Regions from separate parts of the Lentibacillus daqui genome, predicted to be linked through region 1. Evidence: predicted binding sites of a transcription regulator. Region 1 holds the regulator's gene; the other holds the start of a gene.

Region 1 (10,036 bases):
ACATGGCTTTCATTTCGGCAACCTTTGGATGAAGTTGTTCCCACAATCCTGACATTAGGTTTTTGGCTTCTTCATCATCGGCTTTCTCAATGAAATACTCCAACATTCGCAAAATCAGTGTCTTTTTTTGGTATGTCAACCATAGTGAACCCAGTTCAGCGGAACTCATTTTGGGTTGATTAGTCAATATATAAACCTCCAAAATACGTATTTTAAACGTATTTTCTCCCTCACATCGACATTTATGCACCAACGACAATAGGTTAAAGGAAAATTAAATATTATAAGCTACAAAAAGGGACGACTGATCTTGCCCCGAATCAGCCATCCCATCTAGGGGTTCCAATTGCAGTATATGTATCAGCGAGTATGTTTAATTCGAAATTATTGCTACGATGCATTGTTTGTTATTGTGCCCCAAAACATGCCTCATTCATGCCTCGAAGTTTTCGGAATCAAATGTTCTACTTTGATAAGATAGATGAACCGCCCCCCCTTAAATACAGGGTTAAAAAAGTCTAATACTGTAGATTCTGCACGATTGTTCATCCATGGGAGCGGAAACAGTATTTGTCCGACTATTAATGAAATGCGAAAATGACCGTTATATTTAACGGTCATTTTCGTGTATCCTGAAAAATTATTCGGTTATACGAGAGTCAATCTTACTAACAGATTTTTTTCTATTTTTAAATGTCACCCATGAAGTTTTTAATGAAGCATAGGTGCCCACGGCTGCCGCGCTATAAAAGCCACCCATAAAAAAGCCGGCCCATAAGTCATGTCTGTGACTATAAAAAATAGAAATGGAAAACCCGAGGATCGATGCAATCGTCGGGAAATACTGCCGAGGTATCGGAAATATTTTAAATAGCTGTGTGATAATAACGATCAGTGGCACAGCAATAACGCCATCCCAAAAATTTGTATGTATCACCGGAAATCCCATATTGTTGTCTCCTAACATGAATGATATGATCTTTTGCAGTTTGAGTTAAGTTTTTGTTTATTTGAAGAAAATATGTAATTAAAAGAGGATGTTCAAAAAGTCCGGTAAAAATGACATGCCCCTGCAAAAAGGGTATGCCGACGCCTGAGCGCAAGCCCGTTTTTAGTCGGCCTTCCTTTGAAGAAGCTCGTTGGCTTGCTTTTCCGCTCCTCATGTACCTTTTATGTACACTCCGGTGCTCGAAGCTACGCCGCCTAGAACTTCTCGGTCATTTTTATCCTCCTTTTTGAACATGCACTAAAATAATGATTAGTGGAAATAAAGAACGTCAAAAAATAGATTGTCTCATATATCATACATCCATTCATTACAAGCAGGGGATTCTGCAAACGTTCCAAAACGATGAATTACATGGTAGAATAAACATATCCGTTTTTTAAAACCGGTTGCTGGAATGGGGGATGCAAGGTGAGGCAAAAAATAGCTACAATAGCATTCATGTTGTTGATGTTTTTTGCAATAGGTCAATCGATGTACATGACATCACAAATAGATGTAAGCTCAATTGATGAGCCGGCAATTGGTGCAGCAACTACCGTATCAGATATCAACGCCGCTCATATAACGGAAACTCCTACACTCCCGGTTGTGCACGAATATAAAACGGATTTAATTTCTCATCCTTACAAAACGATTGTATATTATCCTGCACCTATCATCCGTTCATTCCATTTTCTCCCCCATGATATGGAATCGTATGGGTTTTTGGACGTAAAGAAGTATCAATCAAATTACCTCTCCTGATACGAAATCAAATCTTAACTTGGTGCTTTTAGCTTTCTGCCAGGATTAAGTTTTTATTGTTTATTCATGATATGTATCAAGTATGGAGGGTAATAATTATGAAAAAGAACAAACCATATTGGAAAGAATCGCTCGAATGTTATTTGTTTGTTACAATAACCATGATCCTGTTTGTTGCAGGTATTGTTGTAAGTGGTCAATTAACAGGAACGGATTGGATTGGTTTGTTAAAATAGTATTGTAGTAAGACCCCTTGATACATTGATAACGTATCAAGGGGTCTTTTTAATGAATGTTCCGATACAATCCAATTACTTTACCCAAAAGCGTTACATTTTGATAGATTAACGGTTCCATTGTTGCATTTTCCGGTTGCAGGCGGATATGGTCTTTTTCCTTGAAAAATCGTTTAACTGTTGCTTCATCCTCATCAGTCATGGCTACCACAATGTCACCGTTTTGGGCAGTGTTTTGTTGTTTGACGATGACTTTATCCCCATCCAATATACCGGCTTCAATCATACTTTCCCCTTCGATGACCAGCACATATAAACTCTCATCCGGTCCTGCGCTTGAACTTGGCAGTGGAATGAACTCTTCAATATTTTCGACTGCAGTAATCGGGATACCAGCTGTAACTTTACCAATAACCGGAGCATATCGCGCTTCATCTTTTGGAATATTGTTTTCTTCAAATGGATCTAAAATTTCAATGGCCCTTGGTTTGGTAGGGTCACGTCGAATATAACCTTTACTTTCAATTCTTGCCAAATGGCCGTGAACTGTTGAACTCGATGCAAGCCCAACAGCACCTGCTATTTCGCGGACAGATGGCGGATACCCTTTCTTGTTAACCTCATCTTTAATGAAATCCAGGATCATCTGTTGTCTTTTGGACAGCTTGGTCATGGAACTAACTCCTCTCGCATAGGATTTATTAATACTAGTTTATCATTGTAGTATAAATTTATCAAACATTCGTTCGAAAAAATGTTGACAAGATCGTATGTTCTGATATAAACTAATTATTAACTACAGCGAACAATAGTTCTTATTTGTTGAGAAGGAGCGGATTGATATGTTTGAAAAACTTACCAAGACCGATGTATTCTATTTAGTGACTTTTGCTTTCACATTAGGGTTTTTATATTTTTCCCTAATTATGAGTGCATAGGTTATAATAAAGGATGAAGGTGTTTTTAAGTGAGGGCGATTCTATACTGCCGGATTAGTACGAATAAGGAGACACAGGAAACATCATTAAACAGGCAAAAACAAGAGCTTTTACAACTTGCAAAAGCTTATGATTTTTCGGTTGTTCAAGTCATTGCAGAACAGGCAAGTGGATATGCAATTGATCGGGACGGTATATTTCAATTGCTTGACCTCTTTTCAGCCGACAAGGCAGATTGTTTACTCATTCAAGATGAAACGAGGTTGGGGAGAGGCAATACGAAAATCGCTTTATTTCACCAGTTAAGCAAACTCAACATTTCTATTTATACGGCGATTCATGGGGGACAGCTGGAACTGTCGGAATCAGATTCCATGGTTCTAAAGATTGTTGGTATTGTCGAGGAATACCAGCGCCAGATCCACAATAGCAAAATTAAACGTGGCATGAGAAAGGCAATCAGTGAAGGGTATGATCCGAGTAAAAATCTGACCAATCGAAATCAGGCACCAGGACGGGAACGAAAAACTTTTCCAATTGAAGAAGTAATACGGTTACGGCAAAAGAAGCTAACTTTTGAAGAAATCGCTCATACATTAAACGGGATGGGATATTCCGTCTCCAAAGCAACGGTACATAGAAGGTATAAGGAGCATCTCAACACTTGAAAGTACTTGCCAGGAAGGGTATGATGGGAAACCAAGGACATGTAGGTTTGTCCTTGGTTCTTACATGCTTTGGAGGAGGATCTCTTTTATGATATCAAAAGAAAAGCTGAATCGAATTAATGAATTGGCTCATAAAGCGAAAACAGCAGGATTAACTGATAAAGAGCAAAAAGAACGTCAAGCGCTAAGACAGGAATATTTGCAAAACGTCCGTAAATCGTTTAAAAACCAGTTAAAATCAATGACAGTTGTGGATCCTGCAGGTAATGACGTGACTCCGCAAAAATTACGTGATATGCAAGAGCGAGAAAAGAAGCACTAATTAACATGATAAAACGTGTTCAAAAAAGGACAAAGAGGATCGGGCACTTAGTCTGGGTCCTTTAATGCAAAGGTCACTTGGACTTTTTGAACATCCCCTTATACTTGTGAGAATATGAACTTCATTATAGAATAGGAAGAGATACAATTATTTGTAGAAACGGAAGGAGAGCACGCATGTCAAAAAATGTAGAACAATTATCCATTAATACAATACGTACATTAGCAATTGATGCCATTGAGAATGCTAATTCCGGCCATCCTGGTTTGCCAATGGGTGCAGCACCGATGGCATATACATTATGGACTGATTTTATGAATCATAACCCGAAACATTCAAAATGGTTTAACCGCGATCGTTTTGTTCTTTCAGCAGGACATGGTTCAATGCTGTTATATGGTTTATTACATTTATCCGGCTATGATGTATCCATCGATGATTTAAAAGGTTTTCGTCAGTGGGGCTCCAAAACACCGGGACATCCGGAAGTCCATCATACAGACGGTGTAGAAGCAACAACAGGCCCATTAGGACAAGGAATTGCCATGTCGGTTGGTATGGCAATGGCTGAAGCACATCTGGCAGCCACTTATAATAAAGATGATTTTGATATAATCGATCATTATACTTACGCATTAGTCAGTGATGGCGATCTGATGGAAGGCATTTCACATGAAGCAGCATCTTTAGCCGGACATCTTCGTTTAGGTAAATTAATTGCTCTATATGATTCGAATGATATTTCCCTGGACGGTGAACTAAACCGCTCCTTTTCCGATAATACCCAAGAGCGTTTTAAAGCGTATGGCTGGCATGTGATGACGGTAGAGGATGGTAATGATGTGAATGCGTTGCGGCAGGCAATTACCGAGGCGAAGGAAATTACCGATCAGCCAACGTTAATTGAGGTTAAAACTGTTATCGGGTATGGAGCACCGAATAAATCAAATTCCGCAGCTTCTCACGGCGCTCCACTCGGTTCCGATGAAGCAAAATTAACGAAAGAATTTTATCAGTGGGAGCATGACGCATTCCACGTTCCAGAAGAAGTGTACGCCGACTTTAATGAAAAAATCGTTAAAAAAGGTGAAAAAACAGAACAAGCTTGGAATGACCTATTTGCTAAATATAAAGAAGTATATCCTGAATTGGCTGATCAACTTGAGAAAGCGATGAAAGGTGAGTTGCCTGCAAATTGGGATAAAGATCTTCCAGTATATGAACCGGGAAAAGATAAATTGGCTACAAGGGCTTCTTCTGGAGAGGTGTTAAACGCGATTGCCAAATCCGTACCATATTTCTTTGGCGGAAGTGCTGATTTAGCCGGTTCCAATAAGACAACGATAAAAGAAGAAGCGGATTTTTCGCGTAATGATTATGCGGGACGCAATATTTGGTTTGGTGTTCGGGAACACGCAATGGCAGCAGCTTTGAACGGAATGGCATTACATGGCGGATTGAAAGTATTTGCCGGCACATTCTTTGTGTTTAGTGACTATTTACGTCCAGCTGTTCGTCTGGCATCGATTATGCATATGCCGGTAACATATGTATTCACTCATGATTCGATTGCAGTTGGGGAAGATGGTCCGACGCATGAACCGATCGAACAATTGGCTGCGATGCGAGCTATGCCAGGACTTTCTTTAATCCGGCCGGCAGATGGTAATGAAACACAAGCTGCATGGCGTCTGGCACTCGAATCACATGATCAGCCAACGGCTCTTGTGCTGACAAGACAGGGATTGCCAACCCTGGAAGGTACAAAAGAACGTGCGTATGAAGGTGTTAAGAAAGGTGCATATGTGATCAGTAAAGCAACCAAGGATACACCAGATGCGCTACTGCTTGCAACCGGTTCAGAAGTGCAATTGGCTGTCGAAGCAAAGGAGACGTTACAAGCAAAAGGCATTGACGTAAGTGTTGTCAGCATGCCTTCATGGGATCGTTTCGAACAACAAGATGATGCATATAAGAACGAAGTCATTCCAAAAGATGTAAAAGCTCGTATTGGCATCGAAATGGCCTCCGCATTTGGCTGGGATCGTTATGTCGGTGATCATGGAACAGTACTTGGCATTGACCGTTTTGGTGCCTCCGCAAAAGGGGAAACAGTCATTGAAGAATATGGGTTTACAGTTAACCGTGTTGTTGAGGAAGTCGAAAAACTAGTAAAATAAATAGCGAAAGTAAAAACAGGTAACCTGCTTTTGTGCCGGGGTACCTGTTTTTTTAATCTTTCCTCTACTTTTATGCCGCTCGACAAAACTAGTATTATTTTGCTTCACGGATTGACATTATTTTCATAGAGCGTGCGTATAATAGAATAAAAGAGGAGGGATTTCATTGGGACATTATTCGATCTATTGGATCAAGAAAGAATTTGCCTATCGATATTTCCATAACAGTGGCATATTATATCGTTTTTTTAAGGAGTATAAGAATCATGCAGAAGATGCGGATCTTCACAAACAATACCATTTTATAACCAATGCTTTTTCCACCGCCTCATTGGTAACCCACTTAAAACGTAACTTGCAACCACAGCAAACACTTATCGACCATGGTACGTATGTGGAAATAAGCGGTGAATCGTCACATATTGTTTTACATATGTACGAAAAACAGATAAACTTTCGGTGTGACACTTTACACGATGCGGAAGATTTATTGTTCCCGGCGCTTCGAACATTTTATCCGTTCTTGTTTACCATTCGCAACGACTGGGGTAATTATGGATGGGTAGACCCTGTTCCTACAGAAAGCGCGCATTTGCATGGACAAGTATTGTATTCTTCCTCTTGATTTACTATACTGTATGGGAGACAACTTGAAGGAGGAAAGCTTGCATGAGCACAATTTGGGTCGTGTTAATTGCTATTGTTGCTCTAATTGCTGGTGTCGCTCTTGGATTTTTTATCGCCAGAAAATATTTGATGAATTATTTGAAGAAGAACCCGCCAATTAATGAGCAAATGCTTCGAACACTAATGATGCAAATGGGTCAGAAACCATCACAGAAGAAAATCAATCAAATGATGCGTGCAATGAATAATCAGCAGGAGAAAAAATAACGTTTCCTTAAAAAGATAAAACGTTTTGTAATTGCATTTATTGCCGGAATTCATATTTGATTTTTTCTTAGCCATTATACAAATATATGGTTATTCTTGGAAGCCACTTTTTCTGTTCGGTGAAAGACAGAAGGAAGTGGCTTTTGATATCAGTTGGAGAATAATTGATCCGGAAAATGTTATTCTTGAATTAAAAACGAATCCAAATAACAAAAAATCATTGCAGATAAAATGATGATCATATAATAAAATAACCTACTTCAAAACATGAGCCCGAAAAGTTTTGGTTAATTGTCAAATTCAAATGCTTTGCCACAGGTCAGAATCTGGTAAAATGAAGAAGTAAAAGGTTGCTGGGAGGATTATTATGTCTGATATAAACATTTTTATTGCATTCGGTGCCGGATTTTTATCCTTTATTTCACCCTGTGTACTTCCACTTTATCCAGCCTTTTTATCCTATATAACAGGTATGAGTGTATCGGATTTAAAGGATGATAGTAAAAAATTTAATACGAAAAGTGTTTTACATACCATTTTCTTCTTGCTGGGTTTTTCCTGTGTCTTTATTACGTTAGGGTTTGCAACTTCCGCCATATCCGAATTCCTAATCACTTATAAAGATGTCATTCGTCAAATTGGTGCGATTCTGATTGTCTTTTTCGGCCTGGTGATTGTTGGTATACTCCGATTTGATTTCTTGATGAAGGACAGGAGGATTACGTTTAAAAATCGCCCAGCTGGTTATATTGGTTCTTTTCTGATAGGACTTGCTTTTTCATTGGGATGGCAACCATGCATGGGTCCGATTTTAGGAATTGTCATTACTTTGGCAGCCCAGAACCCGGATATTGGTATGATAATGATGATCGGTTATATCTTAGGTTTTTCACTTCCATTTCTGATTTTATCTTTCTTTATTGGTAAATTGAACTGGATCAAACGTAATAGTCCCATTCTGGTAAAAATTGGTGGGTATATTATGATTTTTATGGGAATAGCTTTGTTTTTTGACCTAATGACTAAATTAACGTCATTCTTAGCCGGCTGGTTCGGTTTTACTGGTTTTTAAAATGGATTTTTCCATTAAACTGTATTATTATATAACTATATCTATTCATATGTAAACTTAGATCTGCACAAGGTTCAAACTGCAGACGGAAAAGGTTATAATTGCTGTTCATATTGGATAAATTCGTAACCTAAGAAAGAGTTGATTTACATGTTTTGGGTTATAGCAAGTACGCTTGTTGCCTGTTTTATGGCTATTACCATGATATTTGTTCGCTTGAAGGCTTCAAAAAAGCCGGCGTCAGTGAAAAAAATTATTTTACCACCGATTTTTATGAGCACGGGTGCCTGTATGTTTTTTATTCCGGAATTTCGGGTTCCATGGGTACAAGTGTTGGAAGCATTAATAGTTGGGATGATATTTTCGATATTTCTAATTAAAACATCGAAATTTGAAATTAAAGAGGATGACATTTACCTGATCCCGTCCAGATCATTCGTTTTTATTTTATTTGGTCTGCTAGCGGTACGTATGGTGATTAAATTGATTATCGGCAGTACGATTTCGTTGGGAGAAACGAGCGGAATGTTCTTTTTGCTTGCGTTCGGTATGATTGTTTCCTGGCGGCTGGCCATGCTTTATAAATATAAAAAATTGGAACAACACCTGAAATATCAAGAAGTATAAAAACACGCCCGCACATTTACGGTCGTGTTTTTATTTTGTCAAAAAAATATGAATATAAAATTGCAGCCATATTAACCTGGTTCGGTATACCGCTATCTTAACTATGATTTCTTTTTGGCATAACGATCACGAACCCCATCCCGATATTCTTTGGGGGACAGTTCAAACAAGGGCTCGTATGGTGTCACATCAATATTTTTTTTGCGCAATGTTTTTCGCAAAAACTTATGATCTCGTTTTGGTGTAGCAATGATATAGCCCTCTATCAGTACATCGCGGGTTATTTTGCTTTGCTGTTTTTCCAATGCAACCTCACCAATTTTACTGGCAATCTTCTGCCTTGCCACATCACGGAACAATTCCGGTACAGGTGAAACCAATTCTTCCAGTAATTTTTTCTCATCAGCTCCCCACATATGCCGGGTTAATTCCATATAATATTCTTCCCAATCAAGTATCGAATTTCCATCCTCTTTTGGCAGCCGTTTTAAAAATTTCCGGAACATAAAAAATCCGCCAATTGCCATTAAAGTAATCAGCAATATTCCCCATAAAATAATAAAATAATCCATAAATATTGACATATTATCACCTTCATTTAATGTCTGTACTATTATGTAAACAATTGCAATGATTTATTTTTTTTGATTTTTATAGTAAGATACAAATACTTGGTGCTTTCATTTTTAATTTTTGTTGTTTGGTGCATTACAGCTACTATTATTATAATAGCAGTTTTCATGACAAACAAGTGTCATAATTGCTAGAGACAAAACATATGAGTAATGATAAAGGGGAGATATGTTGGAATTTGCAAAAGGGGGTAAAGTTATGAAACAAGAAACAAAAAATAGTGAAGCAAGTATGGAAACAACGGGATGTACAGAAAACAACCATAATGATCTCGTGTTTCCGGATATAGCCAGTCTGCCTAAATCGATGGTTGATTGGATTGACTGTCATCAAAGCGATTTGATCACCGTTTGGGATAACAGTGGAAAAGTATGTTTTGTATCGAAGTCTGTTGAACAATTACTGGGGTATAAGACAGCAGAATTTCAAGGAACTTTTTGGTATGAGCAAATTTCACCAAAGGATTCCGAATATATCAAAAACCATTTCAGCGATTTGTCCGGGAATGAAAAACCGTTTAATATTCATGTCAAAGCTAAGGATGGGAAATATATCTGGACCGAATGCAAGGTGGGCAGGGTGAAAAATGATGATGGGAAGATATATTATATATCCACGTTGAGGGATATTTCGGACAAAAAAGAAATGGAAGAAATGATGATTCGTTCGGAACAGATGTCCATTGCCGGACAATTGGCTGCCGGGGTTTTCGC
Region 2 (10,036 bases), 230 kb from region 1:
AAGACATTGTATCCCTCGTTACGCTAGGAGAAGGATCTTCCAACCAGGGTGATTTTCATGAAGGATTGAATTTTGCTGGCGTCCATAAATTACCAGTGATTACCATGGTTGAAAATAATAAATATGCTATTTCGGTACCGATTGAACGGCAATTGGCTTGTGAAAAAGTATCTGACCGGGCAAGTAGTTATGGTATGCCTGGTATGACAGTCGACGGTAATGACCCGCTGGCAGTATATGAAGCAGTTAAAACGGCACGCGAACGAGCGGTTAATGGTAAAGGTCCGACTTTAATTGAAACTGTCTCCTATCGGCTGACCGCTCATTCCAGTGATGATGATGACCGCCAATATCGAAATAGTGAAGAAGTGGAAGCGGCCAGAAAAAAAGATTCTATCGTTACATTTGCAGCATATTTACGTGAAAAGGAAATCCTGACAGACGCACTTGAACAAGAGATTCTGGATGACATTGCTGTAAAAGTCAATGAAGCGACCGATTATGCGGAAAATGCAGCATACGCCGAGCCGGAAGAAGCATTGAAATTTGTCTATGAATCGTAGGGAGGGAGATTGATTATGCCAGTAATGTCGTATATTCAGGCTGTAACCACAGCATTAAGAGAAGAAATGCAGCGGGATGAACATGTATTTATCCTGGGGGAAGATGTTGGTAAAAAAGGTGGTGTGTTTGGGGCAACAAAGGGGTTATTTGATGAATTTGGCGATCTAAGAGTGATGGATACCCCACTCGCTGAATCTGCTATTGCGGGTGTTGGAATTGGTGCGGCCATGTACGGAAAGCGTCCGGTCGCAGAAATGCAGTTCGCGGATTTCATTATGCCTGCCGTCAACCAGATTATCTCCGAGGCAGCCCGTATACGCTACCGTTCAAACAATGATTGGGAATGTCCGATTACTATTCGTGCACCGTATGGCGGAGGGGTTCATGGCGCGCTGTACCATTCCCAATCGGTCGAAGCAATGTTTGCCAATCAGCCAGGTTTAACCATCGTTATGCCCTCTTCGCCATATGATGTGAAAGGTTTATTAAAAGCATCCATCCGCAGCAATGATCCAGTTTTGTTTTTTGAACATAAACGTGCATACCGGTTGCTGAAAGGGGAGGTGCCAGACGATGATTACGTGTTGCCGATTGGTAAAGCAGATGTGAAGCGGGAAGGATCAGACGTTACGGTGATTACATATGGGATATGTGTCCAATTCGCTTTGCAGGCAGCCGAAAAATTGGCGGAGGAAGGAATTGATGTGCATATTGTTGATTTACGTACCATCTATCCTCTTGATAAAGACACGATTATTGAAGCAGCGCAACGGACGGGAAAAATACTGCTGATTACGGAAGATAACAAAGAAGGAAGTATTATTGGAGAAGTTGCGGCTATTATTGCTGAAAATTGTTTGTTTGACCTCGATGCCCCTGTTAAACGACTGGCGGGACCAGATATTCCAGCTATGCCATATGCACCAACAATGGAAAAATACTTCATGGTCAATCCAGATAAAGTGGAAACTGCGATACGGGATTTGGCGGAATTCTAAAGAAGGCATATACAATTGGAAAAGTGACGGATATTCACGAAGGAGGGATTATATGGCCACTGAGAAAATTACGATGCCCCAGCTTGGCGAAAGTGTTACGGAAGGTACCATTAGCTCCTGGTTGGTAAAAGTCGGCGATAAGGTGAATAAATATGACCCAATCGCAGAGATATTGACCGATAAAGTGAACGCTGAGGTACCATCCACATTTACGGGTGTGGTAAAAGAGCTCGTTGCCCAAGAAGGAGATACCATTCCGGTTGGTGAACTAATCGGTTATATCGAAACAGAAGAAGCAATAAAAAATGAACAGGGCGCAACCAAAGCAGATGAAAATCAGGAAATAGTTCATGCAGTCCAGGAGGATATTGAAACGGATCAATCCATGAAAACCCGGTATTCCCCTGCTGTATTACGGATGGCCCAGGAAAATAATATTGATTTGACCAAGGTAAATGGAAGTGGGAGAAGCGGCCGGATAACCAGGAAGGATATCGAAAAAATAATCGCATCCGGAAAGACACCGGAACCGACAACAGCAGAACAAACGGCACAAGACCAACAAACACATCAAACGATCCAACAACCATCATTATCTGCTGGTCTCGAGCAACAGACAACTAACACCGGGGATATTGAAATCCCAGTTACCGGCGTGCGTAAAACAATTGCCCAGAATATGGTTCGTTCCAAACAGGAAATTCCCCATGCCTGGATGACCGTTGAAGTAGATGTGACAGATCTTGTATCGTATCGTAATCAAATCAAAGATGACTTTAAACAAAAAGAGGGATTTGGGCTTACCTTCTTTGCCTTCTTTGTCAAAGCTGTCGCCCAAGGATTAAAAGAATATCCGCAACTCAACAGCACCTGGGCAGGCGATAAAATTATCCGAAAAAAGGATATTCATATATCAATTGCAGTAGCGAATGAAGATAAATTATTTGTTCCGGTAATTAAACATGCCGATGAAAAAAGTATTAAAGGCATTGCAAAAGAAATCTACGCGCTTGCCGACAAAGCGCGTACCGGCAAGTTAACCCCGGATGATATGCAGGGTGGTACATTTACGGTGAACAACACCGGTACGTTTGGCTCGATACATTCCATGGGCGTTATTAATCATCCACAAGCAGCAATTCTCCAGGTGGAATCAATTGTCAAACGCCCAATGATTATTAATGACATGTTTGCTGCCAGAGATATGGTGAACCTATCCCTGTCACTGGATCACCGGATTTTGGATGGCCTTGTTTGCGGCAGATTTTTGGCAAAGGTTAAAGCAATATTGGAAAACATGAATAAAGATACAACATCGATTTATTAGTGCGTGTTTTGCAAGAAGGTATTACAGGGCAGGCACTTTGAATTGAAATCCTTTGATAAAATTGATAAGCTATGAATAGGATTTAACAATATTTCAATTAAGGGGATGGAAGTTCAGATGGATTTTAATCTATTTATGAATGATGTAGTCGATGCTGCACGCAGAGATATCGTCGAAGCTGGATACGAAGAATTGAAGAGTCCAGAACAAGTAGATGAGGCACTCAACCGTAAAGGGACAACGCTGGTAATGGTTAATTCAACTTGTGGTTGTGCCGGTGGTGTTGCTCGTCCAGCTGCTGCAAACGCCATTCATTATGATAAACGACCAGATAATCTGGTAACTGTTTTTGCCGGACAGGATCAGGAAGCAACCGAGCAGGCCAGAACCTATTTTGAAGGATATCCGCCTTCATCACCATCGTTTGCTTTTCTAAAAGACGGAAAAATTGTGACAATGCTGGAGCGTCATGATATTGAAGGTTTTACAGCGATGGATGTAATGGGTAAACTGCAACATATTTTTGATGAAAATTGTGAAGAAGTATAAAAACTTCAATATCTTTTTGAGGCTGTCTCATAGATTTACGGGTCAGCCTCATTTTTGGTCAATAATGTAAATGTTCGCTTGTTAAGGGAGCTTTGTATCGTGAAAATTGGCTATCGGACCATTAAAACAGCAATAGGTACACCGGTTGCGATTACGCTCGCTCAATTGGTTGGTGTAACTAATTATGTATCTGCGGGTATTTTAACGATGCTGTGTATTCAGCCATCAAGAAAACGATCCGTCTTAAGTGCGTGGGATCGCTTTTTGGCATGTACATTAGCACTCATTTTCTCTTTTGTATTTTTTGAAACAATCGGCTATAATCCAATATCAGTGGGAATTATGCTGTTACTGTTTATTCCCGTTACCGTACTTCTAAAAGTATCACAAGGTATTGCCACAAGTTCGGTTATTATTTTGCAGTTATATGGTGCCGGACACATTACTGTACGATTTATTTTCGAAGAGTTCTTATTGATATTGGTAGGAGTTGGCGTTGGATTACTGGTTAATTTATATATGCCTAGTTTGGAAAAAAAGTTAAAACGAATGCAGCGAAAATTGGAAAAAAACTTTCAAACGATTCTTATGGAAATTGCCTCGTACATACGGGATAGAAATGAATCATGGAGTGGAAAAGAAATTACCGAGGTAGAACATATTCTGGAAGAAGCGAATGACCTTGTGGAACGGGATATGGAAAATCATTTACTGAGACAGAAGCACCCCTATCAGGATTACTTTATCATGCGGAAAGAACAGTTTGAAGTTTTGCGGCGAATGCTTCCGCTTGTCACCAAACTGCCAAATACCGTAACTATTTCGGAATCGATTGCCGACTTTTTTGAGAAATTATCCCAATCCGTCCATCCTGAGAATACGGCAGAACTGTTTTTGGATGAACTGGAAAACCTCAAGAAAGAGTTTGACGAAGAACCACTGCCAAAGACACAGGAGGAATTTGAAACAAGGGCAAACCTGTTTCGATTGCTGCATGATATTGAAGACTATTTAATATTGAAAAAGAAATACAAGGCAAGCGATGTGGACAAAAATAAAAAGACTGGTACCGACCAAACAGGCCGGTAGTCCAGTCTTTGGAATATTGCTATAAAAACATGGCTAGTCCAGTTGTAAGTGATGTTAAAAGCATGGCAAGTATCATCAGGTAGACAATAAGTTTAAATCGTTTCTGTTGTTTTGAGTGTTTCTTTTGCGTTGGTTTTACTTGTTTGTTTTTTGGTTTTTGTACCACCAGTATTCCTCCCTCATTGGCGAATCCTACCTGTATTTTATCGTTAAAAGTTGGTTGGGACAAGTGTAAACAAGATGAAGGGAGAAAATTGCATGGAGTTCCATCAAGTGGCCAGTATTATAAGATTTTTACAAATGTAGATAATGATAATCTGAAAAGTAGAGGAAGTGTAAGGTAATGGTTCAAATAAATCAAGATCGTCTAGTAGAAGAATTTATGGAATTAGTGCAGATTGATTCGGAAACAGGTCAGGAAAGTAAAATAGCAGAGGTCTTAAAACAAAAGTTTACAGACTTAGGTCTTGATGTTGTAGAAGATGATAGTAAGTCAGAGACAGGACATGGTGCAGGAAACTTAATTTGCCATTTGGAAGGAACAAAGGACAATGTGGATACGATTTATTTTACATCACATATGGATACAGTTGTCCCTGGAAATGGTGTCAAACCCTCCATTCAGGATGGATATATTGTTTCTGATGGAACAACCATTCTTGGCTCTGATGATAAAGCCGGACTAGCGGCTATCCTGGAAATGATTCGTACTTTAAAAGAAAACGAGATCGAACATGGTGATATCCAATTCGTTATCACGGTAGGAGAAGAATCCGGTTTAGTTGGTGCAAAATCCTTGGATCCGGCAATGCTTAAGGCGAAATACGGCTATGCAATTGATAGTGATGGTACGGTAGGGGATATTGTTGTTGCCGCACCTACGCAGGCCAAAATATTTGCGGTCATGAAAGGAAAGACTGCCCATGCCGGAGTTGCACCGGAGAATGGTATATCGGCCATCACCCTTGCAGCCAAAGCAGTTGCAAAAATGCCTTTGGGCCGAATTGATGAAGAAACGACTGCCAATATTGGCCGATTCGAAGGTGGAAAACAGACGAACATTGTTTGCGATTATGTGGAAATATTAGCGGAAGCACGCTCGCTTGTTCCGAAAAAGATGGAGGAACAGGTGGCGAAAATGAAAGAAGCATTTGAATCAACGGCGAACGAACTTGGAGGCAGTGCCGAAGTAAATGTGAAAGTGATGTATCCAGGTTTCAAGCAAACACAGGGTGACCAAGTTGTTGAAGTAGCTCGCAATGCTGCCAAAGCAATCGGCAGGGAGAGCAAATTGTTAAAAAGCGGCGGCGGTAGTGATGCGAACGTGATTGCTGGATTTGGCATTCCAACGGTGAATTTAGCCGTTGGTTATGAGGATATTCATACGACCAATGAACGCATTCCTGTTGACGAACTGGTCAAAGTTACGGAATTAATCACTGCAATTGCTCAAGAAGCAGCCAAACAATAATAACTGGAATTTCACGAAGAGGCTGGGACATAACTAGCCAAAAATAGTAAATAAAAAGGTTCCAAGCAAATCAAAAGTTTGCTTGGAACCTTTTTTGTGGAGTTGTTTCTATCTTCCGGTACTAATTTACTGTTCGTGGCGGTGTACTTTCTCAAGTTCACCGCCATCAATGCAATTCCTAATTCATTTTTCACTTTCTGTTTTCCTCTAACGGAAAAACGAGTGAAACGCAAATTAGCCTTCAGAAAGCCGAACGCTGGTTCTACATCGATTTTACGTTTTCCGTAAATTTCACCAGTTTTCTCGTCTGAAAGCTTCGCACGTACATATTCTTTTTGGGATTCCCACTTTTCATTAATGTAGACTCTTCGGTTGTTCCCTTCTTTTGCTTTCGTGCATAAATCGCGGAGTGGACAGCCCGAACAGTGCTCACATTCGTACACTTTAAATTCACGGGTGAATCCGTACCTGTCTGTTCGTTTGGAATGATGGCTAAATCGTACTTTCCGTCCATTTGGGCACAGAAAAGTATCTTCGTCCTCATTATAATCCCAATTATCTACATGAAAAGCGTTGTCCTTATGCTTCTTTTTCTTCTCCTTTCGATATTGATTGTATGTAATAAGTGGCGTTCGATTTCGGTTCTCGATGATATCTTCATAATTCTGTTCACTGCCATATCCGGCATCCGCGACAACGTGTTCCGGCAGTTCGAAAAAGTTTTCTTCAATCGAGTCGAGAAAAGGAATTAAGGTGCGTGTATCCGTCGGGTTTGGGAAAACATCGTAAGCGAGCGCGTATTGACCTTCCGTTGCAATCTGGACATTGTAACCAGCTTTCAATTGACCGTTCTTCATGTAGTCATCCTTCATGCGCATAAACGTCGCATCTGGATCCGTTTTTGAGTAACTATTGCGATCACCAAAAATCTCCATATCGTTTTGATACTTTTGTTTACGGTTGATGAAATCGGTAAATTTCTTGCGAGCTTGTTTTGGAAATTTACGTTCGGAACGGATTTTCTTTCGTTCGCTACCAACCTCACAAGCTTCGATTTTTTTATCGTATTCCTCAACCTTTTCATCTAACTTTTCGACTACTTCTCCCATTTCTTTAACGGAAAGTTCCTCTTCTGTTTCTCGCTCTATTGCCGGGATGATCTCCTTCTCCAACAGCTCATCATACAGTTGATTGGACTTTTCGATTAGCTTATCACTATATTTTTCAACGGATTTCCGCCACACAAAGGTGAACTTATTGGCGTTCGCTTCAATTTTTGTACCATCAATAAAAATGGCTTCCTCTTCAATCAATTCCTTTTCCACAAGCTGATTCCGGAACTGGACAAAGCATTCACGCAATAACTTTTCGCTGTGTGGATTAGAACGGAATCGATTGATCGTGCGATAGCTGGGTTCATGTCCTTGAGCCAACCACATCATGCGGATACTATCCTGTAATAAAGCTTCTATTTTACGACCAGAAAACACGGATTGCGTATACCCACACAAAATGACTTTCAACATCATGCGAGGATGGTACGCAGGACGGCCGGTTTGTCGTATAAAGTCATCGAAAACCTCTTCAGGAATACTCTCGACAAGATCATTGATCGCAAAAGCAATATCATTCTCTTTCAATTTAATTTCTAAATCTAGCGGCAAAACTACCTGATTCATGGTATAATGTTTAAACATAAGGACACCTCCATAAATTATTGTGTAGTTACTTTAATTTTATCAAAGGGTGTCCTTTTTGTTTACTAAAATAATGTCAAAAAAGGCGTGGGGCCTACACTTTTTTAGTGTAAGCTCCTACGCCTTAATTTTTATTTACTGGAGTTTTGTCCCAGCCTCTTCATATATGTTATAATGTTAGAAACAACAGTTCGCAAAGGGTGGATAACATGTCTCAATGGTATCCGAAAAACGGACGGGTAATTTTCCATATTGATATGAATTGTTTTTATGCATCAGTTGAAATGGCTTATAATCCTAAGCTAAAAGGGAAACCGCTGGCAATTGCCGGAAATCCTGAGGAACGAAAAGGAATTGTGGTAACCAGCAGTTACGAGGCCAGGGAAAAAGGGGTTAAAACAACGATGACATTGTGGCAGGCACGCAAACTATGTCCCAATTTGATTGTCATGAGACCTAATTTTGATCGATATCGAACCGCTTCAACGGAAATGTTTAAAATGCTTGCTGCAATCACCCCGTTCGTACAACCGGTCTCCATTGACGAAGGTTATATGGATATTACGGAATGCGAACAGCTTGGCGATCCGATTACGATTGCCGAAAAATTGCAGAAACAAATCAAAAACGAGCTGGATTTACCTTGCAGCATTGGCATTGCGCCAAATAAATTTTTGGCAAAAATGGCCTCCGATATGAAAAAGCCAATGGGGATTACCATTCTTCGTAAGCGTGATCTTCCTCAGAAGTTATGGCCACTTCCAGTTGGTGAAATGTATGGCGTTGGGGAAAAAACAGCCCGTAAATTAAACGCGATTGATGTCATAACCATTGGTGATTTGGCCCGTCATGATGTATACCAGCTTAAACAGGTTTTGGGAATTAATGGAGAACGATTACAAAACCGGGCTAATGGCGTGGATCCAAGACCGGTTGATCCAGATGCTGTTAATGAGTTTAAAAGCATTGGCAGTTCACAAACATTACCTGAAGATACGACCGATGAAACAGAAATCCGTAAACTGATGCACCAGCTTGCTGAAAATGTGGAACGCAGGATGAGACGAAAACAGGCAGCAGGAAGCAGTGTTCAAATCATGATTCGCTATCATGACCGCAAAACAATTACCAGAAGCAAAAAACTGCAAACATATATTGAGACAAAAGAGGATATTCTTCAAGCTGCCAATGAATTATTTCAAAAACACTGGAATTTGGAGCCAATCCGTTTGCTTGGTATAACGGTTCAGGATGTGGATGAGAAACAAAATATCGCCTACCAACTGGATTTATTCACGTATGAGCAGGAAGCGGAAAAGGAAAAGCTCAATAAGGCAATTGATGAATTAACCACAAAATACGGCAAAAACCCATTTAGGAAGTTGACGAATCTTGAAAAGGATGAACAACCACATACAAGTTTTCAAAAGGATTTTCTGGATGATTACAAGAGATAAGTGCTCACATCATTATGTATGGTGTGGGCTTTTTTGTGGGGATCAAGCATAAAATGTATGTGGGCTGCGTATTTTATGTTGACAATCCCTACCAGTATTGTTAACATTAAAATCAATCAACAATTAAAGATTCTTATCAAGAAAGGTGGAGGGACTGGCCCTGTGATACCTGGCAACAGACTGTGGCAGTACTGTGCTAATTCCTGTGAACGTGTATGTGTTCAGAAGATAAGAAGGAGCCATATGTGATTAAATGTGGTTTACCCTCTTCTTGTCTTAAAGGAAGAGGATTTTTTAGCTATTTAATCATAAAAAAAGGGGGAGAAGGAGCATGAACATTAAGGAGCAAAACAATATTCTTGAATCGATTTATTCAGAGCTGGATCAGAATTTGGAGGAAATTATCGGTTGGAGAAGGTATATGCACCAACACCCGGAACTTTCATTTCAAGAAGAAAACACTGCTAAATTTATTGAAGAAAAACTGATCGGATTCGGACTGAAGGTAAGGACAAACATTGGTGGTAATGGACTCATCGGCATTTTGGAAGGAAATCAACCCGGAAAAACAATTGCATTGCGCGCAGATTTCGATGCCTTGCCGATTGAAGATCAAAAGGATGTACCATATAAATCATTAAACCCTGGTGTCATGCATGCATGCGGTCATGATGGTCATACCGCTGCTTTATTGGGAACAGCTAAAACCCTCAGCAAGTATCGCCGGTATATAAATGGTACGATCATCTTCATTTTCCAACCTGCTGAAGAGCTGCCTCCCGGGGGAGCAAAATATATGATAGAAGAAAATGTACTAGATGGCGTAGACTACGTATTCGCTGCACATCTTGCATCTGACATTCCATTGGGGAAAATTGGTGTAG

Evidence for each region. Region 1 encodes LexA, which represses DNA repair genes until DNA is damaged. Its sites were predicted from a motif close to CGAACATATGTTCG; they were not measured.
Region 2: a site for LexA is predicted at 7,876-7,889, ahead of O2S85_RS08685 (DNA polymerase IV). Genes of this name have one in related genera too.

Annotation. Positions count from the first base shown of each region.
Region 1 is NZ_CP114176.1:1,939,829-1,949,864, reverse strand. It holds gene O2S85_RS09900 (DUF3231 family protein) at 1-187, opposite strand, end outside; gene O2S85_RS09895 (hypothetical protein) at 641-949, opposite strand; gene O2S85_RS09890 (hypothetical protein) at 1,418-1,753, shown strand; gene O2S85_RS09885 (hypothetical protein) at 1,852-1,989, shown strand; gene lexA (transcriptional repressor LexA) at 2,039-2,662, opposite strand; gene O2S85_RS09875 (YneB family resolvase-like protein) at 2,957-3,595, shown strand; gene O2S85_RS09870 (DUF896 domain-containing protein) at 3,684-3,917, shown strand; gene tkt (transketolase) at 4,094-6,097, shown strand; gene sirA (sporulation inhibitor of replication protein SirA) at 6,264-6,722, shown strand; gene O2S85_RS09855 (YneF family protein) at 6,767-6,991, shown strand; gene O2S85_RS09850 (cytochrome c biogenesis CcdA family protein) at 7,359-8,063, shown strand; gene O2S85_RS09845 (CcdC family protein) at 8,214-8,690, shown strand; gene O2S85_RS09840 (DUF2621 domain-containing protein) at 8,792-9,274, opposite strand; gene O2S85_RS09835 (PAS domain S-box protein) at 9,522-10,036, shown strand, end outside.
Region 2 is NZ_CP114176.1:1,712,258-1,722,293, forward strand. It holds gene O2S85_RS08645 (thiamine pyrophosphate-dependent dehydrogenase E1 component subunit alpha) at 1-563, shown strand, start outside; gene O2S85_RS08650 (alpha-ketoacid dehydrogenase subunit beta) at 579-1,562, shown strand; gene O2S85_RS08655 (dihydrolipoamide acetyltransferase family protein) at 1,615-2,889, shown strand; gene O2S85_RS08660 (BrxA/BrxB family bacilliredoxin) at 3,007-3,438, shown strand; gene O2S85_RS08665 (aromatic acid exporter family protein) at 3,538-4,527, shown strand; gene prli42 (stressosome-associated protein Prli42) at 4,547-4,693, opposite strand; gene O2S85_RS08675 (M20/M25/M40 family metallo-hydrolase) at 4,871-5,998, shown strand; gene O2S85_RS08680 (IS1182 family transposase) at 6,010-7,695, opposite strand; gene O2S85_RS08685 (DNA polymerase IV) at 7,905-9,152, shown strand; SAM riboswitch class I at 9,283-9,387, shown strand; gene O2S85_RS08690 (M20 metallopeptidase family protein) at 9,484-10,036, shown strand, end outside.